DNA from 3 places in the Mesorhizobium sp. B2-4-13 genome. Region 3 is predicted to be linked to each of the others. Evidence: riboswitches for the same ligand, from Rfam matches in the RefSeq annotation. Region 3 holds a riboswitch; each other region holds the start of a gene.
What was found. A riboswitch is a leader RNA that binds a small molecule or an ion and turns the genes downstream of it on or off. The one in region 3 is predicted to bind cobalamin.
Positions count from the first base shown of each region.

Region 1: another riboswitch for cobalamin. It lies ahead of FJ936_RS12450 (CbtB domain-containing protein); the one in region 3 lies ahead of FJ936_RS17305 (DUF1636 family protein).
Region 2: another riboswitch for cobalamin. It lies ahead of bluB (5,6-dimethylbenzimidazole synthase); the one in region 3 lies ahead of FJ936_RS17305 (DUF1636 family protein).

Region 1 covers NZ_VFVB01000004.1:100,097-110,204, forward strand. Annotated here, with positions in the region: gene FJ936_RS12410 (aminotransferase class V-fold PLP-dependent enzyme) at 1-269, opposite strand, end outside; gene FJ936_RS12415 (response regulator transcription factor) at 393-1,061, opposite strand; gene mgtE (magnesium transporter) at 1,448-2,866, shown strand; gene FJ936_RS12425 (MerR family DNA-binding transcriptional regulator) at 3,006-3,392, shown strand; gene FJ936_RS12430 (isoprenylcysteine carboxylmethyltransferase family protein) at 3,399-3,905, opposite strand; gene FJ936_RS12435 (DUF1624 domain-containing protein) at 3,902-4,900, opposite strand; gene FJ936_RS12440 (MFS transporter) at 5,137-6,336, shown strand; gene FJ936_RS12445 (aromatic ring-hydroxylating dioxygenase subunit alpha) at 6,340-7,515, opposite strand; cobalamin riboswitch at 7,659-7,858, shown strand; gene FJ936_RS12450 (CbtB domain-containing protein) at 7,894-8,073, shown strand; gene FJ936_RS12455 (CbtA family protein) at 8,089-8,892, shown strand; gene cobU (bifunctional adenosylcobinamide kinase/adenosylcobinamide-phosphate guanylyltransferase) at 8,885-9,400, shown strand; gene cobO (cob(I)yrinic acid a,c-diamide adenosyltransferase) at 9,402-10,016, shown strand; gene cbiB (adenosylcobinamide-phosphate synthase CbiB) at 10,013-10,108, opposite strand, start outside.
Region 2 covers NZ_VFVB01000003.1:754,099-764,206, forward strand. Annotated here, with positions in the region: gene ribB (3,4-dihydroxy-2-butanone-4-phosphate synthase) at 1-336, shown strand, start outside; gene FJ936_RS11635 (MFS transporter) at 356-1,576, opposite strand; gene FJ936_RS11640 (TetR/AcrR family transcriptional regulator) at 1,697-2,305, shown strand; gene FJ936_RS11645 (hypothetical protein) at 2,395-3,378, shown strand; partial or broken gene bluB (5,6-dimethylbenzimidazole synthase) at 3,495-4,169, opposite strand; cobalamin riboswitch at 4,172-4,355, opposite strand; gene FJ936_RS11655 (histone deacetylase family protein) at 4,534-5,460, shown strand; gene FJ936_RS11660 (exodeoxyribonuclease VII small subunit) at 5,464-5,715, shown strand; gene FJ936_RS11665 (DUF2277 domain-containing protein) at 5,808-6,074, shown strand; gene FJ936_RS11670 (pirin family protein) at 6,114-7,034, shown strand; gene dxs (1-deoxy-D-xylulose-5-phosphate synthase) at 7,110-9,047, shown strand; gene FJ936_RS11680 (hypothetical protein) at 9,196-9,489, shown strand; gene FJ936_RS11685 (GFA family protein) at 9,486-9,887, opposite strand; gene FJ936_RS11690 (TlyA family RNA methyltransferase) at 10,062-10,108, shown strand, end outside.
Region 3 covers NZ_VFVB01000006.1:12,254-22,361, reverse strand. Annotated here, with positions in the region: gene FJ936_RS17330 (HlyD family secretion protein) at 188-1,366, opposite strand; gene FJ936_RS17325 (MarR family transcriptional regulator) at 1,363-1,842, opposite strand; gene FJ936_RS17320 (iron ABC transporter permease) at 1,999-3,048, opposite strand; gene FJ936_RS17315 (ABC transporter substrate-binding protein) at 3,048-3,995, opposite strand; gene FJ936_RS17310 (ABC transporter ATP-binding protein) at 4,041-4,829, opposite strand; gene FJ936_RS17305 (DUF1636 family protein) at 4,826-5,194, opposite strand; cobalamin riboswitch at 5,335-5,542, opposite strand; gene FJ936_RS17300 (LacI family DNA-binding transcriptional regulator) at 5,607-6,632, opposite strand; gene FJ936_RS17295 (Gfo/Idh/MocA family oxidoreductase) at 6,802-7,833, shown strand; gene FJ936_RS17290 (sugar phosphate isomerase/epimerase) at 7,836-8,741, shown strand; gene FJ936_RS17285 (substrate-binding domain-containing protein) at 8,839-9,852, shown strand; gene FJ936_RS17280 (ATP-binding cassette domain-containing protein) at 9,939-10,108, shown strand, end outside.

The DNA.
Region 1 (10,108 bases), on a different contig from region 3:
AACTGGCCGAAACGCGACATCAAAACGCGGTCGCCTGGGCTGAGCACATTGGTCATCGCCGCTTCCCAGGCTCCGGTGCCCGAGGACGGGTAGATGAAGACGCGGCCGGTCTCGTTCTTGAAGACCCGTTTGATGTCCTCGAACAGCGGCAGAGTGAGGTCGGGGAAGGTGGCCGCGCGCATGTCCTCCATCGGCAGGTTCATCGCTTGGCGTACCTGCTCGGGGATATTGGTCGGCCCGGGAATGAAAAGATGGGTGAAACCGGCCATGATGCGAACTCCTCCTGATCCAGCAAAGCGGTGGTGGGAGTTTCGTTTCGACGGCCGATGCCGACAACACCTTGGCGGGTAAGATCTCACCGCATGCGGGTGGGTATGGCCTACCCGGTCGCCCTACCCGAAAGGCTGCCTTTGGCTACGCCTCTCTCGTGAATAGAGCGCGACCGCCATGGCGCGGTTGCGGACGTCCAGCTTGTCGTACAGATTCTTGAGATGGTACTTGACGGTGTTTTCGGAGATGCCGGTCCGGGTGGCGATCTGCAAATTGGTCCAGCCGTCGGACAATACCGCCAGCAGTTCACGCTCGCGCACGGTAAGCCGGGATAGAGGCGTATCGTTGACCTTGTTGATGTCAATATAGGGGATGCAGATGCGGCCGTGCGCGACAGCCAGGATCGTGTCGAAGATGATGGCGGGATCGTCGAACTGGAAGCAGTAGCCCTGGGCCCCCAGGCGCACGCACTGTTTCAGGATGCCGATGTCATGGTCGTTTGAAAAGACCGCGATGCGAACGTCGAGCTTGCGGGTCTGGACCTCGGCCAGGACATCAGCGCCATCCATGTCGGAGAGCTTCCAGCCGATCACGGCGACATCGAACTCCTGGACCGCTGCCAGCTCCAGGAAATGCCTGCCGCTTTGTACGGAGGCCAAAAGCTCGAAGCGCCCGTCGCAGTCCAGCATTTCGCGCAGAGCCGATATGACGAGCGGATTGCGTTCGGCCACGACCACGCGAACGCGCCGCTCGTCGATTGCCTTGTTTTCTGTCCGCGACCTGATCTTCAAGGGCTTCCGGCTTTTTTGTTGCGGCTTGGGGGTCCAGCCGATGCCTGGACCTGCATCATGACAATTCTGCCCCAATCGCGCACGGGTGCTCTTTCCCCAGCGACATGCGCTGTCGCGTGGCCGGGCCACAAGCACACCCGCTTTTGACGGAATCGACCAGGTTGCGCACGCCGGACAATGTCGCGTCGGTGGAAAACGACGCCTTTGCGCAAGCGGGATTTTCGGCTGAATTCCCGTGCGTTGGAGCGACGGGCTGCGAAATCGAATCATGCCGCCGCTCCAAATTTCTTGTTTGTGGTCGGACCCAAAACCGATTTCCACTTTTCGGAATCATGGTCTAGACCTGACTGGCAACCTTTCCGGGATTCTGATGGCTGGAGACGCTGGTGGAAGGCCAGGACAAGCAGACGACCTCCGCCAAGGCGGCTGACGACGCCCACGCCGACATCTATGGCGAGGACGGCGCGGTTCTTTCGTCCTTCCTTGCCCAGATCGGTGCGGCGATCGCCGACCGCGACACGCTGACACTCAAGCGCGAAGTCGACGACCTGCACCAGTCGGAACTTGGCGACCTCATCGAGGCGCTGCATCCCGAGCAGCGGCGCGCGTTGGTCGAGCTGCTGGGCGCCGACTTCGATTTTTCCGCGCTGACCGAAGTCGACGAGGCGATCCGCATGGATATCGTCGACAATCTGCCCAATGCGCAGATCGCGCAGGCCGTGCAGGCACTCGATTCCGACGACGCGGTCTACATTCTCGAAGACCTCGAGCCGGAAGACCAGGACGAGATCCTGTCGCAGCTGCCGTTCACCGAGCGGATCAGGCTGCGGCGCTCGCTCGACTACCCGGAAGAGACCGCCGGGCGGCGCATGCAGACCGAGTTCGTCGCTGTGCCGCCTTTCTGGACCATCGGCCAGACCATCGACTACATGCGCGAGGACAAGAACCTTCCGGACCGCTTCAGCCAGATCTTCGTCATCGATCCGACCTTCAAGTTGTTGGGGGCCATCGATCTCGACCAGATCCTGCGCGCCAAGCGCGCGGTCAAGGTGGGGGAGGTCATGCATGAGACGCGGCACGCCATTCCCGCCACCATGGACCAGGAAGAGGCGGCGCGGGAATTCGAACAATACGACCTTCTGTCGGCCGCGGTCGTCGACGAAAACGAACGGCTGGTCGGCGTGCTGACCATCGACGATGTCGTCGACGTCATCCAGCAGGAGGCGGAGGAAGACCTGCTGCGCATGGGCGGCGTCGGTGACGAAGAGCTCTCCGACAGCATTCTGGCGACCTCGCGCTCGCGCGTTCCCTGGCTGCTCGTCAATCTGCTGACGGCATTCCTGGCGGCATCGGTGATCGGCCTGTTCGACCACACGATCGAGCGGATTGTGGCACTCGCCGTGCTGATGCCGATCGTGGCCGGCATGGGCGGCAATGCCGGTTCGCAGACCATGACCGTCACCGTGCGGGCGCTGGCGACCAGGGATCTCGACATCTACAACGCCGGCCGCATCATCCGCCGCGAGATGGGCGTCGGCTTCATCAACGGCATCGTCTTCGCCGTGCTGATCGGCATCGTCGCCGCAAGTTGGTTCCGCGACCCTAATCTCGGCGGCATCATCGCGGCGGCCATGATCATCAACATGTTCGTGGCGGCCCTTGCCGGCATCCTGATCCCGCTGCTGCTCCATAGGTTCAAGGTGGATCCCGCGGTCGCTTCGGCGGTTTTCGTCACCACGGTCACCGATGTCGTTGGATTCTTTGCCTTCCTCGGCCTCGCGAGCTGGTGGTTCGGCGTCCGGTAAGTGTCTCAATTGACTTTTACGTAAATGCCGTGCGAGGCTTGTGCGGGGTGCCGCGTCGATTCCGGCGGGCAAGGGTTTGGTTCGGGACAGAAGGGAGACGCCGCATGGCGATCGCCTGGAATTCCGGCAGGGAGTGACAATGCGGGAATATTATTCGATCACCGAACTGACCCGCGAATTCGACGTGTCGACGCGGACGCTGCGTTTCTATGAAGACGAGGGATTGGTGCAGCCGGTGCGGCGCGGCCGCACACGCCTGTTTCGCCCTTCCGACCGCCACCTCATCCGGCAGATCATGCGCGGAAAACGCCTCGGCTTCTCGATCAACGAGATCCGCGAGATCATCCAGATGTACAAGGAGCCGCCGGGCGAGGTCGGGCAGCTCAAGCTGATGATCAAGCGCATCGAGGAAAAGCGCGAAGACCTCAGGCAGAAACGTCGCGACCTCGAGGAGACACTGGCCGAACTCGATCAGGCCGAGGAGTCTTGCGTCGAGCGGCTGGTCGAGCTCGGCGTCAACACCTAACCCTGCTCAAATCCAGCGCCGCACTCGTTTTGCATAGTCGCGGTATTTCTTGCCGAATTTCGCCGCCAATATCTTTTCCTCGCCCTCGATCGCGACCTTCTGAGTGATGAAGGCCGCGACGAAGGCAAGCAGGAAGAACCAGGCGATGCCCGAGACGAAGGCGACGCCGATCAACAGCAGCGTGTTGGCCAGGTACATCGGATTGCGGCTGACGCCGAAGGGGCCGGTCGTGACGAGATGATCGGGCACGGCGTTGGGATTGAGCGTGGTCCTGGCCCGTATCATGGTGCGGATCGCTGTGAACCAGAGTACGGCCACGGCGAACAATGCCACCCAGCCGGCGGCGAACAAGATGTCGCCAAGGAGATCGCCGATCCAGGGCAGCGGGATGTAGAGGCCGAGCACGACACTGATGAGGATGGCGGCGGCGTAGATCACCGGCGGCCACGGTACCAGCCCAGGCTTCGGCCCGGTCGCAGGCTTCGGTTCGATCCCAGGTTTTGGCCCGATCATTGTGTCCCTCCCTCCGTCATCTTGTCGTCGGTCTTGGCGGTGCACGTTGCGGCAAGATCGGACAGATGCGCCCTGAAGTCCGCAGTCTGGTCGTTGTTGAAGAGCCGATCAAGAGAGGCTTCACCTTCGAGCGTTTCGAGCATGCAGCCGCAATAGCTCGAACAGAAGGTTGCGTTGCGCATCTGCTCGCACGATCGCTGGCAGGTTTTCAGGAAATTGACCTGCGGGGTTTCGACCTGCGCCGGCATCACTTGCGAGAACAGCCAGACGCAGCCGATCAGCAGCGGCTGGTGGATCAGGTAGAAAGCCAGGCTGTGGCGGCCGATGAAGACCAGCGGGTTGGACCAGCGTCCGGGCGCCAGGTTCGCCAGGCGTGCCCTTATGCCGGAGGTGGAGGCGAATTTCGCCACCGCAATGCCCGTAAGCACGGCGCCGAACCAAGGGAATAGCGGAACGTAGTCGTTGGAGCGCGGATTGATCGCCGACAGGCCGATCCACCAGAGCCAGGGATGATCGAGAGCCTCGAAGCGCAGGTAGACTGGTGCCGCGATGACGAGCGCGGCGACGGCAAGCGTCAGCAACGCCGGCAAGCGCAGGAAGGCGAGGCCGAGCAGGCTGGCGAGCGCGATCTCGTGCAGGATGCCGAAGAAGATGAACCCGTCGGGCGTGGCGATGCGAGTGACGACCGAAATGGCGACCGCCGCGCCGGCGATCATGGCGAACCGCTTCCAGAAGCCGTTCCAGCGGATCTGTCGGCCATGGGCGAGATAGAGGCTGACGCCAACCAGGAACAGGAAGGTCGATGCGATGCAGCGGGCGTAGAACTTCCACCAGCCGAAGGCGGTGAGGCCAGGATCGGTGTAGCCGAAGAATTCCAGGTCCCAGGTGAAGTGGTAGCTCGCCATCGCGATCAGCGCGATGCCGCGCAAGATATCGATGGCGACGATGCGCTTCGATGGCTGCGGGACGGGTGCGGTCGGCGTGTGGATGCTCATGGTCTCGCGATCTGATTCAGCCCCTCCACGACGACTATCACGGTTGCACCGGATAGAAGAAGACCGGTCGCCTTGGCCTGGACCGCGCGGCGGGGTCCGCGCCAGCCGCCGGGTTGGGCCAGCGCGGAAAAGTCTTTGACCGGCTTCGCTTTTTGCCGGATGTGCGTCGGTTTCCTCTTAATGGGCCTGAAATGTCCACGGCAGATTCGACGCCGCGATTCTGCTTTGGGGAAGCAATGTCCACCCATGTTCGCCATCCGATCTGGCTTCCGGCCCTCAAGGCCGCGGATGCGCGCACCTTCGCCTCGCTTTACGCGGTCGAATCCTTCGCCCGCGCCATGGTGTCGAGCGTCATACCGATCCAGGCCTACGAGATTCTCCACAACGAGCAGATCGTCTCGATACTTTACACCGCCGTGTCCCTGCTCGGCCTGTCGGTGACCTTGTTCATGCCGATGCTGATCCGCCGCTTCGCGCGGCGCTGGGTCTACACGGCGGGCGCCTGCCTGCTCGCTATCGGCTCGCTGTTCTTCGTCACCCATACGCTCGCCGGGCAACTGGCCGGGATGCTGTGCCGGGTGATGGGCGCCAGCGCGCTGTCGATCACGCTCAACCTCTACATCATGGATCACATCCGCAAGACCGATTTCATGCAGGCCGAATCGCTGCGCATGGCGTGGTCGATGGTTGCCTGGACCTGCGGGCCGACGCTCGGCATTTTTCTCTATACGCGCTTCGGCATTTATGCCGCGCATGGCGCGGTGGCGGTGTTCGCCATGGCTTTACTGGCGCTGTTCTGGACCTATCGGCTGAGCGACAACCAGTCGATCCGCCCGGGCAAGACACGACCGGCCAATCCGCTCGCCAACATCGGCCGCTTCGTCGCGCAGCCGAGGCTGAGATTGGCCTGGCTGATAGCCTTCGGCCGTTCCTGCTTCTGGACGACCTTCTTCGTCTATGGACCGCTGTTCATGGTCATCACCGGCGAGGGCGAATTGGCCGGCGGCCTGCTGGTCTCGGCCGGCAACGCGCTGCTGTTCATGGCGATCTTCTGGGGCAAGGCGGGGAATCGCTTCGGCGGCCGCAGGACCATGACATTTGCCTATTTCGCCATGTCGGCGACGCTGCTGGCGGCCGGTGCCGTGGGCGAAACCGTGCCGTTGCTCACCGGTGCCTTCCTGCTGTGCGGCGCCTTCTTCACCATCGCGCTCGACGCGCTGGGTTCGACCGCCTTCATGCGCTCGGTGCGCTCCTATGAGCGCGCGCAGATGGCGGCGGTCTACCGCACCTATCTCGATTTTTCCGAACTGACGCCGCCGCTGGTCTATTCGGTGGTGCTGGCCTTCTTCGGCCTGGGCTCGGTGTTCGTCACGCTCGGACTGCTTGCCGCGTTCTGCGGCTTCATGACCTGGCGATATCTGCCGAAGTCGCTGTGATCTTCAGGCCTCGGGTGAGCGCGCAGCGTGCCGTTCGCGCACCCAATCGTGGAAGCGGTGAAGGTCGTACTCCTCGGGCATCAGCACGCCAGCTGTATGACGCATCGAGCGCAGGCCCTTCTGGTTGACCTCGCAGATTGCCGCGTCCTCCTCCAGCACCTGTGTGCCGAAGGCAACGATGTTGTCGACGTTGGTCTCAGCGAGCGCCTCGGGCGCGAACAGCCATTCCGCGGTCAATTCGGTCTGTTCGGGACCGAGCGGCGTAAGCCGCACGGTCCTGACATAGTCGACATGGCCGACAATGAACATCGACGGCAGGTTGGTGGCGTAAGTCTGACCGGCGGTTCGTTCCGCCGGCGTCAAGCCCGGGAAGACCGGCCCGTGCGCCTGCCCATCACGCGACCATGTCTCAGCCCCGGTGCGCAGGCCGCCGGAAAATTCCGGCGCGTCATTGTCGGCGTGGCGGAGCCATTCGGGATCGTCATGCCGGCTCATCAGGCCGCGGCCATAGATCGGCACCAGCCGCGACAGGTCCTTGTGGACGCCCGGGCAGTGCAGGCACTCGTTGAAGTTTTCCCAAAAAATCTTCCAGTTGCAGTTCATCACCTTGCGCAGCACGTGCCCTGATACCAGCGTTTCCAGCGGCCAGTTGCCGAAGTCGCCGGAGGCCGGGTCGAAGGAGGATTGCGCCGAGCTGGCGGCATCTTCCGCAAGATTGACGAAGACGAAGCCCCGCCACACCGAGAGCGCGACGCGATAAAGCGGGTGATCGGCCTTGTCGAAGCCGTCAGGCAGCGATTTCGACAGCACGCGCACCAGATCGCCACGCAGCGAATAGGACCAGGCGTGATACGGGCAGGTGATCAGCCGCGCCTTCAGCCGGCCCTGGCTTTCCTGGCAAAGCTGCGAGCCGCGATGCCGGCAGGTGTTGTGGAAGGCATGCAACTCGCCGGTGTCGTCGCGGAGCAGGAGGATTTCCTGCGTACCGACGCGGAAGGTGCGGAACGCCAAAGGCTGGGCAAGGTCGGCCTCGCGGCAGACGAGCAGCCAGTTCCTGTACCAGATGGCGTCGAGATCGCGCTGATAGTTGTCCTGGTCCCAATAGGCCGACGAGGGCAGCGTCGGCTCGGTTCGAGTCAGGCCGTTATAGGGCACGCACTCGCTGGCATTGGGCTGCATGGCTGGTTTCCCGTGAGGGGTGCCAGCCGACACCCGGCCATGAAGTTTGTCAATCGGGACGGGATGAGGGCAGCTTCGCCGATACGGCGCTCCTGCGCTGGCGGCTGTCGGAATTTGGTTTGCCGGGCGCGGCGAATTTCCCTATAGTCCCCGATGTCGTCGGTTCCTTTTTGGAGCCAAGAGGGAATGCGGTGCGGGCAGGAATTCCTGCCCAATGCCGTGGCTGCCCCCGCAACTGTGTGCGGTAGTCCTCTCCATATGCCACTGAAGATTTTTCTTCGGGAAGGTGGGGAAGGGCGCTTATCCGCGAGCCAGGAGACCTGCCGGCGACAGGAAACTGACTTCGATGCCCTCGGGTGGAGGGCGAAAGGACAAGACATGACTACCGCTTCCGTCTCCCTCGGCGCCTCCGTCTCCTCGCAGTCGCGCTTCATGCAGCTCGCGCTTGCGGCGCTGCTCGGCATCTTCGTCGTCGGCTTTGTCGGCTTCTCGCATATCGATGCGGTCCACAATGCTGCCCACGACTATCGCCACTCGATGGCGTTTCCCTGCCACTAACGAGGATCCGACATCATGAATCTGTTTCGCAACGTCGTGTTCGTCGCGGCGATCGCGGGGCTCGTGGCCGGTGTCGTTCTCGCCTGCATGCAGGCCTATGCCACCGTGCCGCTGATCCTCAAGGCGGAAGTCTACGAAAAGGCCGGCGGCGGCCACCACCATGATCACGCGGCCGCACCAGCGGCGACCGATGATGCCATGAGCACGGTGGCGCCCGCTGGGAATGCCATGAGCTCTGCCGCGCCCGCGGGCACCGATGCCGTGACACCGGCGGAGGAAGACGAAGGCTGGGCGCCAGCCGACGGTTTCGAGCGTTTCGCCTTTAGCGTGGTTGCCAACATCGTCACCGGGATCGGCTTCGCGCTGGTCCTGGTCGCGGTTTCCGAGTTCTTCGGCGGCGTCGGCAACTGGCGCCAGGGTGTGTTCTGGGGCCTGGCCGGCTTTGCCGTGTTCACACTGGCACCGGGTCTCGGACTGCAGCCGGAACTGCCGGCAATGCCGGCGGCCGATCTTCTGCCGCGCCAGATCTGGTGGACGGCGACGGCGGCCGCGACCGCGACCGGCCTGGGCCTGATCGTGTTTCGCAGATCGTTGCCATTGACCATCCTCGCCGTCTTGCTGATCGTCGCGCCACATGTCGTCGGCGCGCCGCAGCCCGACAGTTTCGAAACACCGATCCCGGAAGGCCTACACCATCAGTTCGTGGTGGCGGTGACGGTGACCAATCTGGTGTTCTGGCTGGTGCTCGGCGCGATCGTGGGCGTGGTGCGCAGGCGCTTCACCGGCATGGCGACCAGCCTGCGCGACAGCTTTGCCTGATCGCGGCAGGCTGACCTTCATCATCGGTGGTGCGCGCTCCGGCAAGAGCGCGCACGCCGAAACCCTGATGACGGCATTGCCCTCGCCATGGGCCTATATCGCCACGGCGCAAGCCCATGACGACGAGATGCGCGAGCGGATCGCGCTGCACCGCTCGCGGCGCGGTGAGGGCTGGTCGACCATCGATGCGCCACTCGACCTCGCCGAAGCGCTGGAGGCGTTGCCAGACGGGCAGCCGGTGCTTGCCGACTGCGTGACGCTGTGGCTGACCAATCACATGCTGGCCGATCACGACGTCGAGGCCGCGTGCCGGCGGCTGGCGGACGTGCTGTCGCGGCCGCGCGGACCGTGGTTCGTGGTAACGAACGAGGTCGGGCAAGGCATCGTGCCCGACAACGCACTGGCGCGTCGGTTTCGTGACGATGCCGGCCGGCTCAACCAGCGGGTCGCCGCGATTGCCGACACGGTGCTGCTCATGGTGGCGGGGCTACCGCTCAAGGTGAAGTGAAATGACCGATATCGACGACAAGGATGAAGAACGCCATCGCGCCAAGATGGCCAAGCGCAAGGCGGTGCAGGACGCCGAGGTTGCGGGCAAGACGATCGAGAAGGGGTTGCTGATCGTCAACACCGGTCCCGGCAAGGGCAAGACCACGGCCGCCTTCGGTCTCGCGCTGCGCATGCTCGGCTACGGCAAGCGCGTCGGCGTCGTCCAGTTCATCAAGGGCAAGTGGCACACCGGCGAGAAGGACGCCTTTGCCGTCTTTGGCGACCGTGTCGTCTGGCACGCAATGGGCGAGGGTTTCACCTGGGAGACGCAGGACCTGAAGCGCGACATCGCTGCCGCCGAGGCCGCCTGGGCCAAGGCTCTGGAATTGATCGGCGATCCTTCGATCAGCCTTGTCGTGCTCGACGAGCTCAACATTGCCTTGCGCTACGACTATCTCGCTCTCGACAAGGTGGTTGCGGCGCTCAAGGCTCGCCGCGAAGGCCTGCATGTCGTCGTCACCGGCCGCAACGCCAAGCCGGCACTGATCGAGGCGGCGGACCTGGTCACCGAGATGGGGGTGACAAAGCACCATTTCTCGGCGGGCGTGAAAGCGCAGCAAGGCATCGAGTTCTAGAAAACCAGAACGGCGATCAGCGCGACCAGGCCGAACAAGCCGATCAGCAGGTAGTCCGCGACCCGGTAAAGCTTGAGCGCCCGCCTGATATC
Region 2 (10,108 bases), on a different contig from region 3:
CATTCGGAGGATGTGGTGACCGACGTGTTCGGAACCAGCCACCGGCTCGACGGCATCATGAAGGCGATGGGCGAGCGCAAGCGCGGCGTCATTGTCTATCTCAGGGAAGGCTCGGTCGGCGTTGCCCACCAGGAGCGCAACCGGCCGGCGCCAGGCGACCGCGAGGACCATGAAGAGGCGCGCCGGCGCGAGAGCGAATGGCGCGAGATCGGCCTTGGCGCCCAGATCCTGAAGGACCTCGGCATTTCATCCATTAACCTGATTGCCTCGCGCGAACGCCACTATGTCGGCCTCGAGGGTTTTGGCATTCACATCGCCAAGACCGAGATCCTCTGATCTCGACAAACCCTGCCTGTCACTCGGCCGGGATTGCCGCCTCGCATCCTTCCAACTCGCATTCGTGGGTGGCGAGGCTGCGCTGGCCGAGCAGCACCGTGATCAGCGCGATAGCGCCTGACGTCACCGAGACCCAGAATCCGTTCTGGGCGCCGAATGCATCCACCACGGCGCCGGCGGCGAAGGAGCCCAGCGCCATGCCGATGCCGATCCCGGTGGTTACCCAGGTGATGCCTTCGGTCAGCATCGCTTCCGGGACATGCCGCTCGATCAGGCCGAAGGCGGTGATGAAGGTCGGCGAGATCGCCACGCCACTGATGAAGACAGTCAGCGCGAGCGCTGGCACGGTGCTGGCGGTAAGCGGCAGCAGTGTGCCGAGCGCGACCAAGGCAACCGCGATGGCGAGCTGGCGTTGCAGCGGTGCTTTCAGGTTGAGCGCGCCGATGATGATGCCGAGCACGAAGGAGCCCAGCGCATAGACGCCGATGACGAGACTGGCAGTGCCCGGCTGGCCGAGTTCCTTGGTGATCGCCACCGTGCTCACCTCCGTCGTCGCGAAGGTCGCGCCGATGAAGATCATGGCGAAGGTGATGATTTGGACCGGCCCCAGGCGGATTGCCGAGCCGCTGGAGCCATGGTCCACCGGCCGCACTTGCGGCTCGGTCGAACGCTGCAGAATGAAGGCTGTCGAGCCCAAGGCGAGGAACAGCGTGCTGACGAGCACGCCCGCTTCCGGGAACAGCGCGGCGCTGAGGCCCACAGACAGCGATGCGCCGGCGATATAGACCAGTTCGTCCGCCGCCGACTCGAAGGCGAAGGCGGTGTTCATCTCGGACCGGCCCCGGAAAATCTCGGTCCAGCGCGCCCGCACCATGGCCGGCATGCTTGGCATCGCCGCGGCCAGCAGTGCCGACGCGAACAGCGTCCATACCGGCCAGCCTTGATTGGCCGATGCGATCAGGGCCGCGAATGCGAGCACGGAGATGATGGTGGTGGGTACGACAACCCGCGTCTGGCCGAGGCGGTCGACCAACCTCGATATCTGCGGCGCCAGGAAGGCATTGGCCAAGGCGAATGTCGCCGAAACCGCACCCGCCAGCCAGTATTCGCCACGCGTCTGCGACAGCATCGCCACGATGCCGATCGGCGCCATGGCGATCGGCAGGCGCGCCATGAAGCCGGCGGCGGCAAAGCCCGTGGCTCCGGGAGCGCGAAAGATTTCCGAATAGGGGTTTTGCATGATCCTGTTCCTCGACAAGGGGCGATTCGACAATTACATACGAGACGTATAAGTGTTAAATAGAGCATACGTCGCGTATGTCAATTGGCATACGGAGCGTATGTAAGTAAGGCCAGAAGCATGCATCGACCGCGCAAGGAGATGATCGCCGAGACACGCGCCAAGCTGATCGCCGCGGCGCGCCAGGCTTTCGGCACCATCGGCTATGCCGAAGCGTCGATGGATGATTTCACCGCGTCGGCCGGGCTGACGCGCGGCGCCCTTTATCATCACTTCGGCGACAAGAAGGGACTGCTTGAGGCGGTTATCGCCGAAATCGACGCGGAAATGGCGGCCCGGGTGAATGAGGTCGCGTCGCGGGCGCCGACCCGCTGGCAGCATTTCGTCGACGAATGCACCACCTATATCGAAATGGCGCTGGAGCCGGAAATCCAGCGCATCATGTTCCGGGATGGTCCGGCTGTGCTGGGCGATCCGGCACTGTGGTCGAATGCCAATGCCTGCGTCGGTTCAATGACCGATCATCTGACAGCGCTGCAGCGGGAAGGGGTGGTCGTCCCCGGCGTCGACCCGGAGTCGGCAGCGCGGCTGATCAATGGGGCGAGCAGCCAGGCCGCGCAGCGCATCGCCAATTCGCAAGATCCCGAAGCGACATCGAAGATGGTGGTGGCCGCGTTCAAGCAATTGCTCGAAGGCCTGCTGAAAAAGCCGGAAGCGCTTTCAAGATGAACCACCATGGCAGTCCCGCCACTGCCTGCAATTGACAATAGCCGGTTTGAGCGCATCCTCCGCAGCCATCTCTGAGGGGAGATTCGGGCATGTGGGATTTCGATATCGGCAGGTCGGTGTCCATCATGATGCGGACCTGGCCTTTCATTGTCTTTCGCATGATCATCTATTTTGGGATCACCCTGGCCTACATCGTGGCCACCGGCACCGGCGCCTCCGTCGGCTATGGCGTCGGCCATATTTCCACCGATCCCGACGGACCATTGTCTTTTGCGATGTGGGGCGGCGTGGTCGGTTTCGGCATCGTCTCGATCGCCGTCCACTGGATCCGCGAATACATCCTCTACGTCGTCAAGGCGGGCCATATCGCCGTCATGGTGCATCTGATCGAGGGCCATGATATTCCCAATGGCCAGAACCAGATCGCCTACGCGAAAGAGGTCGTGACCGAGCGTTTTGCCGAGGCCAACATCCTTTTCGTCGTCGACCAATTGGTCAAGGGCGCCATACGCGCCATCACCGGCCTGCTCGGCGGCATCGCGGCCTTCCTGCCCATTCCTGGCCTGAGCGGCCTGGTTTCGTTCCTCAACACGGTGATTCGCCTGTCGCTGACCTATGTCGACGAGATCATTCTCGGCTACAACATCCGCAACAGTTCGTCCTCGCCGTTCGAAACCGCGCGCCAAGGCGTTGTGCTCTACGCCCAGAACGGCAAGACCATGGTCAAGAATGCCGTCTGGCTAGGGGTCATCATGTGGGGCGTGTCGTTCGTGATTTTCCTGCTGATGCTGGCTCCGGCAGCCGCTATTCTTTACGTCATGCCCGGGCAGCTCGCCGGCTGGGCTTTCGTGCTGGCAATCGTCTTTGCCTGGGCTTTCAAGGCGGCCTTCATCGAGCCGTTCGCCATTGCCTGCCTGATGCAGGTCTATTTCAAGACCATCGAGGGTCAGGTGCCCGATGCCGCCTGGGACGCCAGGCTGGCCGAAGCCTCGTCGAAGTTCAGGGAACTCAAGGACAGGGCACTGGCTTCTTTCGGTGGCTCACGGTGGGGCACTGCCGGCGCGACGAGCTGATCAACCGGCCTCGCCGGCGCACCGGCGACGGTGCCGAGGCGCGCCACTGCTGATTTGAGCGGCGCTTCGCCTTGTCCGCGAAAAGTCTCGCTCATGATAAGCTCGGGCAACGGCAGCCGCCGGCCCCAGCCGTGTGTTTCGAGATCCGGCTTCGGTGCGAATTCGGAAACGCGGCCGACGCAGAGATAGGCGATCGGCGTCACTTGATCGGGAATACCCAGCAAGCTTTTCAGCGCTTGCGCCTCGATGATGCTGACCCAGCCGACGCCGACGCCCTCGGCGCGTGCCGCCAGCCAAAAATTCTGCACCGCGCAGACCGTGCTGTAGAGATCCATCTCCGGATTGTGCCAGCGCCCCAGCGGCGAGCCTTTCGAGCGCTCGCGGTCGCAGGTGATGCAGATGTTGAGCGCGCTTTCGCAAATGCCTTCCAGCTTAAGCTTGCGGTAGAGCGCCTGCCGTTCTGCCTCGATTTCAGGCAGTTCCCGTTCTCGCGCGGCCAGGAACAGGTCGCGCACTTCCGCCCGCCGCGCGGCATCGCGAATGACGATGAAGTTCCAGGGTTGCATGAAGCCGACCGATGGCGCGTGATGGGCGGCAAGCAGCAGCCGCGCCAGCACTTCGTCGTCGATCGCTTCCGATGTAAAATGGCTGCGGACGTCGCGCCGCGTAAACATGGCGCGGTAAACAGCGTCGCGCGCAATCTGGTCAAATCCATCGCCCATTGGAGCGGTCATAGCTTCCGGCATCGCTTGTCCCCTTGCGATTGCAATCGATGTCATCCGCCTGACCATGCGGATGACGATGCCTGCCAGGCCGGTCTTCTGGCTCGGGATCAACCCGCGTCCGGTGCCTTCCCGTCATCGACAGTGGCATTTTACCGGCGCGGTCCCCCTCACAGCGTTGGGCACGCCACGGAGTTCAACCGTGTTCCCGATTCTCCCGCCAAGGCATTTGCAGCCAAGTGGAATCACTTGGCGTCGCAGAATGTCGCTAAAACAAACAGCCCGGCGGGCACCAGGCAGTGGTTGCGACCTTACGCCGAAGGGCCGGCGCCGCCAATGCCCGCAGCGACATGAATGGACGCAGGTTCGATTTTCCCCAGCGATCAAGCCGCAACGCATGGCCATCACGACGCCGGGGCACTAGATAGGGGGCATGGCCACCCGTCTCTACACGCACCCGATCTTTCTCGAACACATCACGCCGCCCGGTCACCCCGAGCGGCCCGACCGCCTGCGCGCCATCGAGCGCGTGCTCGACGACGAAGCTTTTGCCACGCTTGACCGCGTCGAGGCACCGCACGGCGACGAGGCGACCATCCTCTACGCGCATCCCGCCGATTTCGTCGCGCGTGTCCGCGCCGCCATCCCCGACGAAGGCATTGCCCGCATCGACGCCGACACCACCGCCAGCCCGAAAAGCTGGCAAGCGGTGATTACGGCGATCGGTGCCGCCAATGCTGCCGTCGACGACGTCTTTGCGGGCCGCGCCGACAACGTTTTCGTCGCCGCCCGTCCGCCCGGCCACCATGCCGAAAAGACCACGGCCATGGGCTTCTGCTTCTTCAACACGGCGGCAATCGCAGCGCGCCATGCGCAGAAGAAGCACGGCGCCGAGCGTGTCGCGGTCGTCGACTGGGACGTGCACCACGGCAACGGCACGCAGGATATTTTCTGGGACGATCCCTCGGTGCTCTATTGCTCGACGCACCAGATGCCGCTTTATCCCGGCACGGGCGCGAAGAGTGAGACCGGCGCCGGCAACATCGTCAATGCGCCGCTGGCGCCTCGGACGGGCAGCGAGGTGTTTCGCGATGCGTTCCTGTCGCGCGTGCTGCCGGCACTCGACAATTTCGCGCCGGATCTGATTATCGTTTCGGCCGGCTTCGACGCGCACCATCGCGACCCGCTGGCGAAAATCAATCTGACCGAGGACGATTTCGACTGGGCGACCGGCCAGCTGATGCAGCGCGCCGCAATCCACGGCGGCAACCGGCTCGTCAGCCTGCTCGAGGGCGGCTACGATCTGCAGGGATTGGCATTTTCGGTCGCCGCCCATGTCGGGCGACTGATGAAAGGATGAATGATGACCGGTGAGATCAACGAAGACGTCAAGGCGATGAGCTTTGAACAGGCACTCGACGCACTGGAGAAGATCGTCGATGATCTGGAGCGTGGCGACGTGCCGCTCGACCAGTCGATCCGGATTTACGAGCGCGGGGAGGCGCTGAAGGTTCATTGCGACCGGCTGCTGAAGGCCGCCGAGGACAAGGTCGAGAAGATCAGGCTGTCGCGCGACGGCAAGCCGGTTGGAACCGAGCCGCTCGACGCGGACTGAGGTCCGGAGCAGCCTTACCGGTTTTTGGACACGATCATCATTGAGGATACAGTTCGTCCCGATTGAAACGGACAAGAGGAGATACGGAAGCGATGTGCAGAAACATCAAGACCCTGTTCAATTTTGATCCGCCGGCAACCAACGACGAAGTCCGCGACGCGGCACTGCAGTTTGTCCGCAAGCTGAGCGGCACGACGCGGCCTTCTGCCAAGAACCAGCATGTGTTCGATCATGCGGTCGAAGCCATCGCGGCATCCGCACGCGAATTGCTCGATTCCCTCGAAACCCACCAGCATCCTCGCAATCGCGAAGAGGTGGCGGCCAAATTAAAAGCGAAAGCGGCGATCCGGTTCGCCTGATATGCCCAAGCGCCCACTGACCGCTGACGAGGAGAGTTCATGAGCTTCTTCCCCGGCAAGGACCCTGAGGCCGGCGATGCCTTCGCCAGCGACCAGATCGAGCTGATGGTTATCCCCAACGCCAAGGACATTGGCGGTTTCGAGGTGCGTCGCGCCTTGCCGACCGCCAAGCGGCGCCTGGTCGGGCCGTTCATCTTCTTCGATCGAATGGGTCCCGCGATCATGCGCGCGGGCCAGGCGCTCGATGTCCGTCCCCACCCGCATATCGGCCTGTCGACCGTGACCTATCTGTTCGACGGCAAGATCAGGCACCGCGATTCGCTCGGCACCGAAATGGTCATTCAACCCGGCGACGTGAACCTGATGACGGCCGGTCGCGGCATCGTCCACTCCGAGCGCACGCCGCAGGAATTGCGCGGCGCGCCGATGTCGATCTCCGGCCTGCAGACCTGGTTGGCTCTGCCGGACGGCAAGGAAGAGGTGGCACCGGTGTTCGAGAACACAGCGGCGCTGCGGCTTCCCGAAATCGACGCCGAAGGCGTCAGCGGCCGCGTCGTCATCGGTGATTTCCAGGGTTTGCGATCTCCGGTGCGGGCCGATTCCGAAACGCTCTACGCAGATTTGCGGCTGGCGCCCGGCGCCAGCGTAAAAATCCCAGCCGATGCCGAGGAGCGCGCCATCTACACGCTGGAGGGCGAGGTCTCGATTTCGGGTGATGCGTTCCCAGCGGAACGGCTGCTGGTATTCCGGCCCGGCGACGAGATCGTCATATCGTCATCGACCGGTGCGCATTTCATGCTGTTCGGCGGCGCCTCGCTTGGTTCGAAGCGCTACATCTGGTGGAATTTCGTTTCCTCGTCCAAGGAGCGCATCGAGCAGGCCAAGCAGGAATGGAAGACTGGCCGCTTCGATATCGTTCCTGGCGATGAGAAAGAATTCATACCGCTGCCGGAAGGCTGAGAAGATCGGTGATGCGCTGACCGTCCGCGTCAGCGACACGCATTTACTTTCGCCGGCCGGCGGCCTATCCCGCCGATGAACAGAAAGTCTGGGCCCAACGTGAACGCAACGCCGCATACGCCGCTTCTCGATAGGGTTCGCGTCCCGGCCGACCTGCGCACGCTGGCCGAGAGCGACTTGCCGCAACTGGCATCAGAGCTTCGCCTCGAACTGATCGACGCGGTGTCGCGCACCGGCGGCCATCTCGGTGCCGGCCTTGGCGTGGTCGAACTGACGGTGGCGCTGCATTATGTCTTCAACACACCCGATGACCGGCTGATCTGGGATGTCGGCCACCAGGCCTATCCGCACAAGATACTGACCGGCCGTCGCGACCGCATCCGCACCTTGCGCCAGGAAGGCGGGTTGTCGGGCTTCACCCGCCGAGCCGAGAGCGAATACGACCCGTTCGGCGCCGCCCACTCCTCGACATCGATATCGGCCGGCCTCGGCATGGCCGCCGCCCGCGACCTCTCAGGCGGGCGCAACAATGTCATCTCCGTCATCGGCGACGGCGCCATGTCGGCCGGCATGGCTTATGAGGCGATGAACAATGCCGGCGCGCTCGATGCGCGCCTCATCGTCATCCTCAACGACAATGACATGTCGATCGCCCCGCCAACCGGCGCCATGAGCGCCTATCTGGCGCGTCTGGCTTCCGGCAAGGCCTATGTCGGCCTGCGCGACTTCGGCAAGAAGCTGACCTCCTATCTCGGCAAGCGGGCCGATCGAGCCATCACCCGCGCGGTCGAGCATGCGCGCGGTTACGTCACCGGCGGCACCTTGTTCGAGGAACTCGGCTTCTATCACATCGGCCCGATTGACGGTCACAATCTGGAGCATCTCATCCCGGTCCTGAAAAATGTCCGTGACAACGGCAAGGGTCCGGTGCTGATCCATGTCGTCACCCAGAAGGGCAAGGGCTACGCGCCGGCGGAAGCGGCCGCCGACAAGTATCATGGCGTCAACAAATTCGACGTCATCACCGGCGCACAGGCCAAGGCGCCGGCCAATGCACCGGCCTACACCAAGGTGTTTGCCGAAAGCCTGATCCAGGAGGGGCGCGAGGACGACCGCATCGTCGCCGTCACCGCCGCGATGCCGGGCGGCACCGGCCTCGACCTGTTCGGCGAGGTGTTTCCGTCAAGGACTTTCGACGTCGGCATTGCCGAGCAGCATGCGGTGACCTTCGCCGCCGGCCTGGCGACGGAAGGCTACAAGCCCTTCGCCGCGATCTATTCGACCTTCCTGCAGCGCGCCTACGATCAGGTCGTCCATGACGTCGCGATCCAGAAACTGCCGGTGCGTTTCCCCATCGATCGCGCCGGCTTTGTCGGCGCCGACGGTGCCACCCATTGCGGCGCCTTCGACACCACCTTCCTGGCAAGCCTGCCGGGCTTTGTCGTAATGGCCGCGGCCGACGAGGCGGAATTGCGTCACATGGTGCGCACCGCCGCCAGCTATGACGACGGGCCGATCGCCTTCCGCTATCCGCGCGGCAACGGCGTCGGCGTCGACATGCCCGAGCGCGGCTCTGTTCTGGAGATCGGCAAAGGCCGCATCGTCCGGGAAGGCAGCAAGGTTGCCCTCCTGTCCTTCGGCACAAGGCTGCAGGATTGCCTCATCGCGGCCGAGGAACTCGGCGCGGCCGGGCTTTCCACCACGGTCGCCGATGCCCGTTTCGCCAAGCCGCTCGACCAGGATCTGATCCGGCGGCTGGCCCGCTCGCATGAGGTTCTGGTGACGGTGGAGGAGGGCGCAATTGGCGGCTTCGCCAGCCATGTGCTGCAATTCCTCGCCCATGAAGGACTGCTCGAAAGCGGCCTGAAGGTACGCCCGCTGGTGCTGCCGGATGACTTCACCGACCACGCCAAGCCAGAGAAGATGTATGCCGATGCTGGCCTCGACGTCGCCGGAATCGTGCGCACCGTATTCACCGCGCTCGGTCATACGGTCCGCGCCCAGCGCGCCTGAATCAAAACCTCAACAGCTTGAATCAGTTTGCCGGCTCGATTTTATAAGGCATTGTTAACGTTGCCGTTTGGCGTTTTGCTTACCCTGTCCCTTGGCCGTTTTTCAACGCCGCCCTGCTAGATCACAGCCAGGCAGGGAGACAACGAGAATGAAGACGCTTCTGTGCGGCGCGGCCTTCTTGGCGGTGATGGTCGTACCGGCTGCCGCCGAAACGCCCTACGACCGCAATCTCGAAAAGGCGGCGATAGGCATTGTCGCCGGCAAGATGGGCGATATCCGCGGCGGCTTTTCCTACAAGCAAATTCCGCAGCTTGTGGTGCCGCCGGATCCTTCGCCTGTATCACCTGTTGCGACCGGGCATGCGCGTGAGCAGGCTTCAGGCGGTCGAGACGACGGTTTGTCTCCAGCCATCGAGCGCCAGGCTCCGCGAACCATCTTCTAAAACCACATGTCGCGTACGCAGCGGCCGTCGCGCGGCAGATCGTCGTAAGTGTCGAGGCCATCGAAATGGTCGATCGGCAGATCGGCGACGGCCTCGGGGGGCGCCAGCCGGACATTGACGGCCATGCGTCTTCGACCCGAGGCGCTGGCGCGCAGTCCGCGCCAGCCGAGCACGCAGGCGCAACGCGGGCAGAACAGGATCTCGAGCGACGGGTCTTCCTGTCCGGCGCGCGTATAGCTGCCCATTGGCCCCGAAACGCGAATGCGTTCGTCGACATAATCATAGGCCCAGAGCGTGCCATAGCGGCGGCAAAGCGTGCAGTTGCAGGCCGTCACCGGGCCGGGGTCGCCCTCCAGCGTCCAGTGGGCGGCGCCACAGTGGCAGGTTCCCGTCAGCATTCGTTCTCCTTCGAGTTGCGACAAACAGAGGGCTCTTCGTGACCAATATTCTGCCGGACCCGGCATGATGGGCGCAAGCCGCAGCCTGGTTCGATGCACCAGCCGCTCTCGTAGGATCACTTTGGTCCATCTAATGTCCTTGCCTTCACCGCGGGCTTTCGTCAGAGAAGGCCGATGAACTCGCCTCTGCCAGCCAGCACACGCCAGCGGCTCGACGACCT
Region 3 (10,108 bases):
GGTTACATCGACTGAAAGTCTCTGATGAGCGGATGCCTGCCGCCCGGAAACCTGAGGACCGACAGGTCCGTGTCGAAGATTTCAGATTTTGGACGGCTGCCACGCGGCTCGGCCCAAACGCTGATCCTCCCACCCCTCCCGTCAGACCAATCCTTCAACTCGCATTCACCTCCCCGCGGGCTTCTGCCTACTTCGCGGGCTCGCCGGCCGTAGCGCGACCGAAGATCGACGGCCAGCCACGCGCGACGCCCGTATCGACCGTAACCGAGGCGCTCATGCCGGTGCGCAGCGCCATCTTGGCGTCGGGGTCGGTCAGTTCCAGGCGCACCGGGATGCGCTGGGTGACCTTGACCCAGTTGCCGGTGGCGTTCTGGGCGGGCAGCAGCGAGAAGTCCGCGCCGGTGCCGGCACCGATAGCCCTGACCGTCGCCTTGAAGGTCCTGCCCGGATAGGTATCGACCACGATCTCCGCCTTCTGGCCCGGCTTCATGTTGGTCAGTTGGGTTTCCTTGAAATTGGCGTCGACCCAGGTGTCGCCGGTCTCGACCAGCGCGAACAACGGTGTGCCGGAGCCGACATACTGGCCGACCTTGAAGGACGCGGCTTGATAGACGACACCATCGGCAGGCGCCTTCACGGTGGTCTGCTCCAGATCATAGGCAGCCTTGTCGCGCGCCGCGAGCGCCGACATCACCGTCGGATGCTTGTCGGTTTCGATGTCGGGGTTGCCGCCGAGTGCCGCCTTGGCGCTGATGATGCCTTGCTCGGCAACAGCCAGTTGCTGCCTGGCTTTGTCGAGATCGTTCTTGGCCTGATCCAGCGATGACTTGGCGTTGATGCCCTTCTGGGCAAGATCGGCGGCGCGATCGAATTGCGACTGCGCATAGTCGACCTCGCTGGCAGCGGACTTCTGCTGCGACTGCGCCTGGCTATAGGCCGCGCGCAACTGCTCGACATTGAGGCGCGCGGTAGCGACCGCGGCGTCCGCCTGGGCGAGCGCGATCCGGTAGGGCTCGGGGTCGATGGCGAACAGGAGATCGCCCTGCTTGACCGTCTGGTTGTCCGATATGGCGACCTGGACGATACGACCGGCCGTGTCAGAGGCGATCGACACCTTGGCCTGCTGCAGATTGGCGTTTTCCGTTTCCTGGTAGCGGCCGCCCGTCACCCAGACATAGCCGCCGCCGATGATCAATGCCGCCGGCAAGGCGAACATCAAGAAGAAGCGGCCGATGCGGCGCTTCTTCTTCGGCGCCGGCGCGGGTTGCACGGGAGGAGCGACCGCGACCGGGGCTGATGCCGGCTTGACCGGCGCTTCCATCTCCACCTTGGGAGCGTTTTCTTCTACCTTGGCTACTGCGTTCATGCTGCCGCACCTTCCGCACTCTTGATCTTTTCAAGCGACGAAGCTTCGCTGTCCGTCAGATTTTGTACGATTACATCCAGCGCCCGGATCAGGACGCGCCGGTCTTCCGTCGAAACGCCGCTGAGCGATTCCTCATAGACCTCGCCAGCAAGGCTCTTGACGTCCGCATAGGCCGCATTCGCCTTCTCGGTCGGGAAGATCATGCGCACACGCCGGTCGGTCGCGTCGGAGCGACGTTCGATCCAGCCGCCCTCCTCCATCCGGTCGACCAGGCGTGAAACGCTGATCGGCTCGATTTCGAGCAGTTCGGCGAGCCGCGCCTGTGCAACGCCCGCCTCCTTGGCAACGCGGACCAGAAGCCGCCATTGCGCCGAAGATAGGCCGAGCCCGCTGGCGCGCGCCTCGAAGCGCTTGCGCATCAGGCGTTGCACGTCGTGGATCAAAAATCCCAATCTATCGATGCCATCTGAAACCATGAGCGATACATATAATAAGCGTGCTTACTATTCAAGATGCCACTTCGGTATGAAAGCCGGCAAATGCGTATGGCGGACCTGCAACTCGATCCTGGTTAGCGCCGGGTGAACGCCGCACCCGTCCGCACCAACGCCTGAAAGGCATGGATGCCTTTGTCAAAGGCGGTTTCGGACAACCATGGTAACGACGAAGAACGCGCCGAGCGAGCTGGTGATGATGCCGATCGGCAGTTCCTGCGGCGGCAGCAAGGTCCGGGCCAGAAGATCGCTTGCCAGAAGGAGCACAGCCCCGAACAGCGCGCTGCTTGCGATCAGGCGCAGATGCAAGGGACCGGCCAGCGGCCGCGACAGATGCGGGATCATCAGTCCGACAAAGCCGATGACGCCGGCAACCGAGACGAGGATTGCCGTCGAGAAGGCGGCCACGAGGAATGTCGACCTGCGCATGCGCGCCACCGGCACGCCAAGACTTTCGGCAGCGCTTTCACCAGCCAGGAAGGCGTCCAGCCTGCGATGATTCCATAGCCCGTAGGCCGCGATGGTGCCGGCGCCGACCGCGGCCAGCCATACATTGTCCCAGCGCGCCAGCCCGAGCCCGCCCATGGTCCAGAACAGCACTGAATGGGCCGCACGCTGGTCGCCGGCAAAGACCAGATAATTGGTCAGGGCCGTGAACATGAAAGAGACGGCAAGGCCGGCGAGGATCAGCCGTTCCGGCCCTTGCCCCCTCACCCGCGCGACCAGCAAAAGCACGATGGAGGCGGCGAGTATGCCGCCGGTGAACGCAGCCACCGGCAAGGTCCAGATGCCGAAGCTGTCGCCAAAGATGGTGATGACGGAAACCGCGCCGGCAGCGGCTCCCGACGACAGTCCGAACAGGAAGGGGTCGGCAAGATCGTTGCGGGTCACCGTCTGCAAAAGCGCGCCGACGATACCGAGCCCGCCGCCGACACAGATCGCCAGGATCGTGCGCGGCAGCCGCAGGTCGACGACGATCTTGCCGACCGGGCCCGATATCTCAGGCTCGTCCAGCCCGACGGCACGGCCAAGTGCCGCGACGACATCGGTCAGAGGTATCAGCGTCGAGCCATAAGCGATCGACAGCAGCGCGAGAGCGACGAGCGCCACCGCACCCGCCGTCATGACCAGCGCGAAGGTCTTGTGTCCGGAAAGCGCGCCGGGTTTGTGCTCTCGGGCAGGATCCATCAGAACGCTTCCGGATGCATCGCCCTGGCGATCTTGCCGATGGCTTCGATGTTGGCCGGTCCTGGCGTCAGCTCGGCATAACGAAGTGCGACGAAGCACTCGTTCCTGACCGCGTCCGTCTCTTTCATCGCCGGGTGCGCCTTGAGGAACTCGAGCAATTTCCTGTAGCCGCCACCGTCCTGATAATCGAGCAGGATGAGGAATTGCGGATTGCGTGCCGCCACCGTCTCCCAATCCGTGTTGCCCCAACTCGTATCCATGTCGGCCATGACGTTGTCGCCGCCGGCTGCCGATATCATGGCGTTGGGGATGGCGAACTTTCCCGCGGTAAACGGTTTGTCCTCGCCGGAATCGTACAGGAACACCCGTGTTCCCTTGACGCTGCCGACCTTGGCGGTGATGTCGGCGAGTTGCGCTTTCCAGCCGGAGACGAGCGTCTTCGCTTCTGCCTCCTTACCGAAGATCTTGCCCAGCTTTTCGACGTCGCCATAGAGCAGGTCCATGGAGGCGGCCGGGCGGCTCTTGTCAAGATGGACGCAGCTTTCGGTCAGCACCAGCGTCTTGATGCCGTGCGGCGCGAGCGTGTCGGGGGTCACGTCACCGCCGGGCTTCATGCCGTAGTACCAGCCGGCGAAGAAGAAGTCGGGCTCGACGGCGACGAGATTCTCCAGCGTCGGATATTTCGGCGCCAGTTCGGGAATTGACCCCTGTTCGGCCTTGAATTCGGGGCCGACCTTGTACCATCCGGTGATACCCGTCAGGCCGACGATCGAGGGCTGCAGCTTAAGCGCGAAGGCCATCTCGGCCATGTTGAGATCATGGATGACGGCCCGCTTCGGCGGCGCGTCGAAGGTCAGTGGCTTGCCGCAGCTGTCGACCGTCACGGGGAAGGCAAAGGCCGTCGAGGCCAGCAGCGAGAAGACGAGGGACAAGGCAAGGCGTTTCACGGATTGCTCCTTGGTTGAGCTGTGTCGGATGGAGGGCAGGTTTGATCAGGACGGTGGTGCGGCGCGGTTCGGATGATCGAACACCGTCAGCTCGCGGTCTTCGGTGGGATGGCGCAGGCGAAACACGTCGACGCCGAAAATCTCGCGGATCAGCTGCTGCGTCAGCGCCTCGTGCGGCGGCGCCAGTGCCAGCAGCCGGGCCTCGTTCATCACCGCGACCCTGGTCGCGAACGGTGCCACCAGCGTCAGGTCGTGCAGCACCGCGATCACGGTCATGCCGAAGCCGGCCACCAGGTCGAGCAGTTCCGCGCGAGCGCGCGGGTCGAGGTGGTTGGTCGGCTCGTCGAGGAACAGGATTTTAGGCTGCTGCGCGATGGCGCGTGCAAGCTGGGCACGCTGGCGTTCACCACCAGACAGCGAACCAATCGTGCGGCCAAGCAGCGGCAGGAGACCGGTCCGGCGCAGCGCCTCCACGACAATGTCGCGTTCCTCGCCGCGGCGCCTCAGGCCGGCGTGCGGGACGCGGCCAAGCTCGACATAGTCGATCACCGCGAGCCGTGGATCCGGCTGATCGGTCTGGCCCACGACGGCGATATGCAGGGCTCGCTCGGCGGGCGAAATCCTGTCCAGGCGCCGCCCGCCGAGCTTCACCTCTCCGAAGCTCGGCCGAAGCATGCCGGACAGCATGCGCAGCAGCGTGGTCTTGCCGGCGCCGTTGGGGCCGATGATGGCAAGACGGTCGCCTGATGCCACCGAAAGGCTGACCGCATGGACCAGGTGCCGGCCATTCGCCATCGCACCCAGGCCGCGGGTCTCGAGAAGCGGCGTCGTCATCGACTGCCATCCGCCAGCGTGCCGGGTCCAGGGATGCGGGCCAGCGTCTTGCCGGCCAGGCGCGGAGGACGTTGTCCGGAATTGCACCAGCCGTCGGCAAGCGAAGCGTAGAGCCTGGCAAATCGCACCAGATCGGCAACGTCGGCCTGCGCGTCGATCGACCCGAAGAGATAGGCTGCCTTGCCTAACGCCTGGAAAGCCACCGCCAAGGGGCGCGCGCAACCCGCCATGCAAGCCACGCCCTCGACCGCGAAACCATGCGCCACGCCAGGCTCGTGATGAGCCGAGAGGCGGGAGCGCAATTCGGCGCACAAATCTTCGCCCGACCTGACGCCGGTCCCCCTCTCGCGGCAAAGGGTGCACACGATGATCTGGTGTTTAGGCTCGGGGTGTATACGATCGATTGCGCCGTCCAACGTCCCGTCACTTTCAAAACTGGCGACGGAAGGATGTTGGCCGATCGGCCGACAAGACCGATGTCCACGTTTCCTCCCGGCACACCCCGTCCGGTCAACTCAGTGATGGCAGGTCTCCTGGCTCACGGGTCTGCGCGCAATCCTGCCTTCCCAGCCTTGCCGGCCAGTGGCATTCCGGATCTTGCTCGCCGTTTACAGTTGCGGGGGCAGCCGCGGCCTCGACCCAAAATCGGTCTCACCGCGTTCCCTTTTCACCCCTCGCCTTTCGGCTTGGGGACCATCACGAGTCGCAGCCTAGGCCGCGCGCGGCGGCGAGGCAAGGCGGCAGTCTCTGTTCTGTTATAACAATACAGACATATGGTCAATCGCTGTCGCGCGCGACCAGTTCCAGCGGCCAGACCTCCCTTATGGTCTGCGGCCCCGTGGGCCCGGCGAAAGCGGGCAGCGAGGCGAGCAGGATTTCGCCGAGCCGCCGTCCCATCGGCTCCAATGCCGGGCGGAAAGCGGTCAGCGCCGGGGAGAAATAGCGGCAGAGCGGCGTATCGACGATGACCATCACCGCGATGCCCTGACCGGGCATGATCCCCATCTCGGCAAGCGCCTTGCAGCCGCCGAGCGCCATCGCGTCATTGTTGAAGATGATCGCTGTCGGCGGATCCTTCGAGCGCATGATTTGCGGCGTCACCGCGTAGCCGCCGGCTTCGTTGATGAAGCCGTCGGCTATCAGCTCGGGATCGATGTCGATGCCGTGCCGCCGCAGCGCCTTGCGATAGCCATCAAGAAACAGATAGCCGAAGTTGAGGTCGAGCGACGGCCGGATGGCTGCGATGCGGCGGTGGCCGCGTGCAACAAGGCGGTCGACTGCGTCGGCGCCCGCCTTCTCGAAATCGAGGTCGAGCGAGGGATAGGTCTCGTCACCGGACTGGCTTCGGCCGAGCGTCGCAAAGGGAAAGCCGACCCTGCTGAGATAGTCGATGCGATCGTCCTCACGCCGGGTCCAGGCCAGCAGCACGGCATCGGCGCGGCGTGTCTCGACGACCCGTCGCAGGCGCTCCTGCTGATAATCGGCGGGCGCGCCCATGACGATGATCAGGTCGAGCCCGTGCTCGGCCAGCGCCGCTTGCAGCCCGCTCAGGAAAGGAATGAAAAACGGCTCGCCATATTGCTGATCGCCCGGGTGGGGCTGCAGCATGAACGCGACGGCATGGGTGGTGCCCCGGCGCAGGTTCCTGCCCGACTGGTTGGGTGAATAGTTGAGTAGGCGGGCCGCATCGAGCACGCGCTGCCGCGTCTCGGCATTGACATCGGCGCGCCCATTGAGCGCGCGCGACACCGTGCCGATCGAAATATTCAAATGACGCGCAAGATCGTGAATGCTGGATGCCAAGACCAATCCCCTTCCGTTCCCGCTAACATTAGCGGACCTCGCGGCCAAGGCCACTCAGACGAACGGCCCACAAATCCGGTTGACATTCTACGCCTTCGGGTGTGTCATCGTAAACGTTTACGGAAAGGCCGTGAATGCCAACCGGGAGGGGTTGGCGGAGGAGCGCCGGATGCTGCACGTCGTCCTGGTCGGGTGCGGAGCCATGAGCAAAACGTGGCTCGAGGCCGCCCGTCAGTCCCCTGAAATCAGGATTGCCGGTCTCGTCGACCTCGACGCCGACAGGGCACGCCAGCGAGCCCGCGAATACGACCTTGCCGGGGCCGCGATCGGCACCGATCTCGACGTCATTCTGGATCAGACCAAAGCCGATGCGGTGTTCGACGTGGTCGTTCCGGCCGCCCGCCGCGAGGTGGCCAATTCGGCCTTTGCCCATCACTGTCACCTGCTGACGGAAAAGCCCCTCGCCGACAGTCCGGCCAACGCCCGCGCCATCGTCGACGCCGCGCGGCGCGCCGGCCGCGTCCACGCCGTCGTTCAGAACCGCCGTTATGTCGCCAATGTCCGGCGCATCCGCCGCTTTCTGGATTCAGGCGCCATCGGCGCGCCGACCAGCATCCACGCGGATTTTTTCGTCGCGCCGCACTTTGGCGGTTTCCGCGAAGAGATGCGTCACGTGCTGTTGCTCGACATGGCGATCCACACCTTCGATGCCGCTCGCTACATGGTCAATGGCGAACCGGCCGATGTCTATTGCCAGGAATGGGAGCCGGCCAATTCCTGGTATCGGCAAGGGTCGTCGGCAAGCGCCACTTTCGGGCTCGGCCGAAACAGGATGTTCACCTATCGGGGCAGCTGGTGCGCCGACGGCTTTCGCACCAGTTGGGAGGGCAGCTGGCGTATCGTCGGTGAGCGCGGCAGCCTGATCTGGGACGGCCATGACGAGGTGAAGGCGGAAGTCGTGCTGCCGGAGCGCGAAGGCCTGATCGACAAGGTCGGGCTGGTGACGGTGCCTCCCCTCGATCCGTCCGACCGTATCGGCGGGCATCTCGGCGTCATTGCCGACTTCGTGCAAGCCGTGGAAACCGGCACCGAGCCGGAGACACGGGGCTCGGACAACATCAAGAGCCTGGCCATGGTCTTCGCGGCGATCGAGAGCGCCGAGACCGGTCGTCGCGTGAACATCGCATCGCAGGAAGGATGACCATGCCGAACCCGCTTCTCGACATCAGGATCGGCACCATGGTGCGGGCCAATCTCGAAGACCCGGCCGCCTATATCAGGCAAATCCTGCCGCTCGGCTTCGAGAGCATCCAGCCCTTTTTCTGGCAGACGCTCGGCGGCAAGGATCTGCCGCGGCTCGCCGGAGAGATTGAAGAGGCGATCGGCGGTGCCGACGTGACCGTCAGTTCGATCGGCGTGTTCGGCAATCCGCTCGAGAGCGGCGACACCGACCGCGGCGTGCTCGAGGCCTGGAAAACGGTGATCGACAACGCCCATCTGTTCGGCACCACGCTGGTCAGCGGCTTCACCGGCCGCATCCGCGGGAAACCGCTGACCGACAGCCTGCCGCGCTATCGCGAGGTCTGGGGCGAACTGGCCAGACGCGCCGCCGACAAGGGCGTGCGCATCGCCTTCGAGAATTGCGCCATGGACGGCAATTGGGCCGGCGGGGACTGGAACATCGCCCACAATCCGGATGCCTGGGAGCTGATGTTCAACGAATTGCCCAACGACAATCTCGGTCTCGAATGGGAGCCCTGCCACCAACTCGTCTACCTGATCGATCCGATGCCGCAGATCCGCAAATGGGCGCATCGCATCTTTCATGTCCACGGCAAGGACGCCACGGTGCGCTGGGACGTCATCCGCGAGAACGGCGTGTTCGGCCGCCTGCCTTTCGTGCAGATGCGCACGCCCGGCTTCGGCGACAGCGACTGGACCCGGGTGATCAGTGAACTGAGGCTGGCCGGGTACAAGGGCGCCATCGACATCGAAGGCTGGCACGACCCGGTCTATCGCGGCGACCTCGAGATCACGGGGCAGGCACGCGCCCTGGAGTATCTCAAACTATGCCGGGGAGGTGCGAGCTACCTGCCAAATCCGGCGTGAGGATCGGTCGGCGGGAGGAGCCGGCCGCAAGTGGCATCGCCAAAGCAATCGTTCAAAGGCCCCTCGGCTGACGAGGAAAACAATGGGAGGAACGTGCATGAGCATCGCGATCAGGACGACAATTCTGCGCACGACCGTCGTGGCGGCGGCCACGGCGCTTACCGCCGCAATCTTCACCTTGCCGGCGCAGGCGCTCGACGCCCAATGGTGCAAGGACGTCCACATCCGCTTCTTCGTCGGCGGCGCCGAGGGCGACGCCTTCGGCACCATCGTCTACAATGGCGCCAAGCAGGCGGCGGCCGATCTCGGCCCCAAGGTCGACTACATCTTCTCCCAGTGGGACGCGGAGAAGATGGTGCAGCAATTGCGCGAAGCGGTCGCGGTCAAGCCCCAGGGCATCGCCATGATGGGCCATCCGGGCGACGCCGCGATCATGCCGCTCGCCGACGAGGCGCATAAGGAGGGCATCAAGATGATGTACCAGAACGTCCCGGTGCCGAAGGTGACGGCGGCGTTCGGTGGCGGCTATATCGGCGCGCAGCAGGAACAGCAGGGCCGCGCACTTGGCGCCGAAGCGTTCAAGCTCGGTAAGCTGAAGGCCGGCGACAAGGCGATCATGATCGGCCCGTTCGAGAACGAGAGCCGCGGCGCACGCGAGCGCGGCACGGTGGCGGCCTTGAAGGAGGCGGGCGTCGAAGTCATCCAGCTGTCGTCGCCGCCGAGCGGCGAATGGGCTTCCGACCCCAATCTGGCGATACCGGTGCTTACGGCAGCGCTGCTCAACAATCCTGATGTCAAGGCCGTCGGCTATCCCGGCGGACAGATGCTCGGCAATGTCGCCACCTACATGCAGGCAGCTGGCAGAAAGCCTGGCGACATCTTCAACTTCGGCTTCGACACCAGCCCGCAGATCGTCGAGGGCTTCAAGGGCGGCTGGGTACAATTGACGGCCGACCAGCAGCCATTCCTGCAGGGCTATCTGCCGATCCTCAGCCTGTGCCAGCAGGTGGTGCTGGGTCTGGCCCCTATGAATGTCGACACCGGCGCCGGTTTCGTCACGCCCGAAAATTACGAGATCGTCGCAGAACTCGCCAAGCAGGCGCTGCGCTGACCTCCCAAGCCGCCGGCCGGGATCAGGCCCCGGCCGGCGGGGCCGCTGGCGAGAAGGCTGGCGCCAGACAATCAAGCGAGGATGCGATGGCCGAACGTCTCATAGAACTGCGCGATATCGCTAAGTCCTACGGCCATGTCTACGCACTTGGCGGGGTCAATCTCAGCGTCGATCGCGGCGAGGTGGTCGGCCTCATCGGCGACAACGGCGCCGGCAAGTCGACGCTGATCAAGATCCTCTCCGGTGTGGTCAAGCC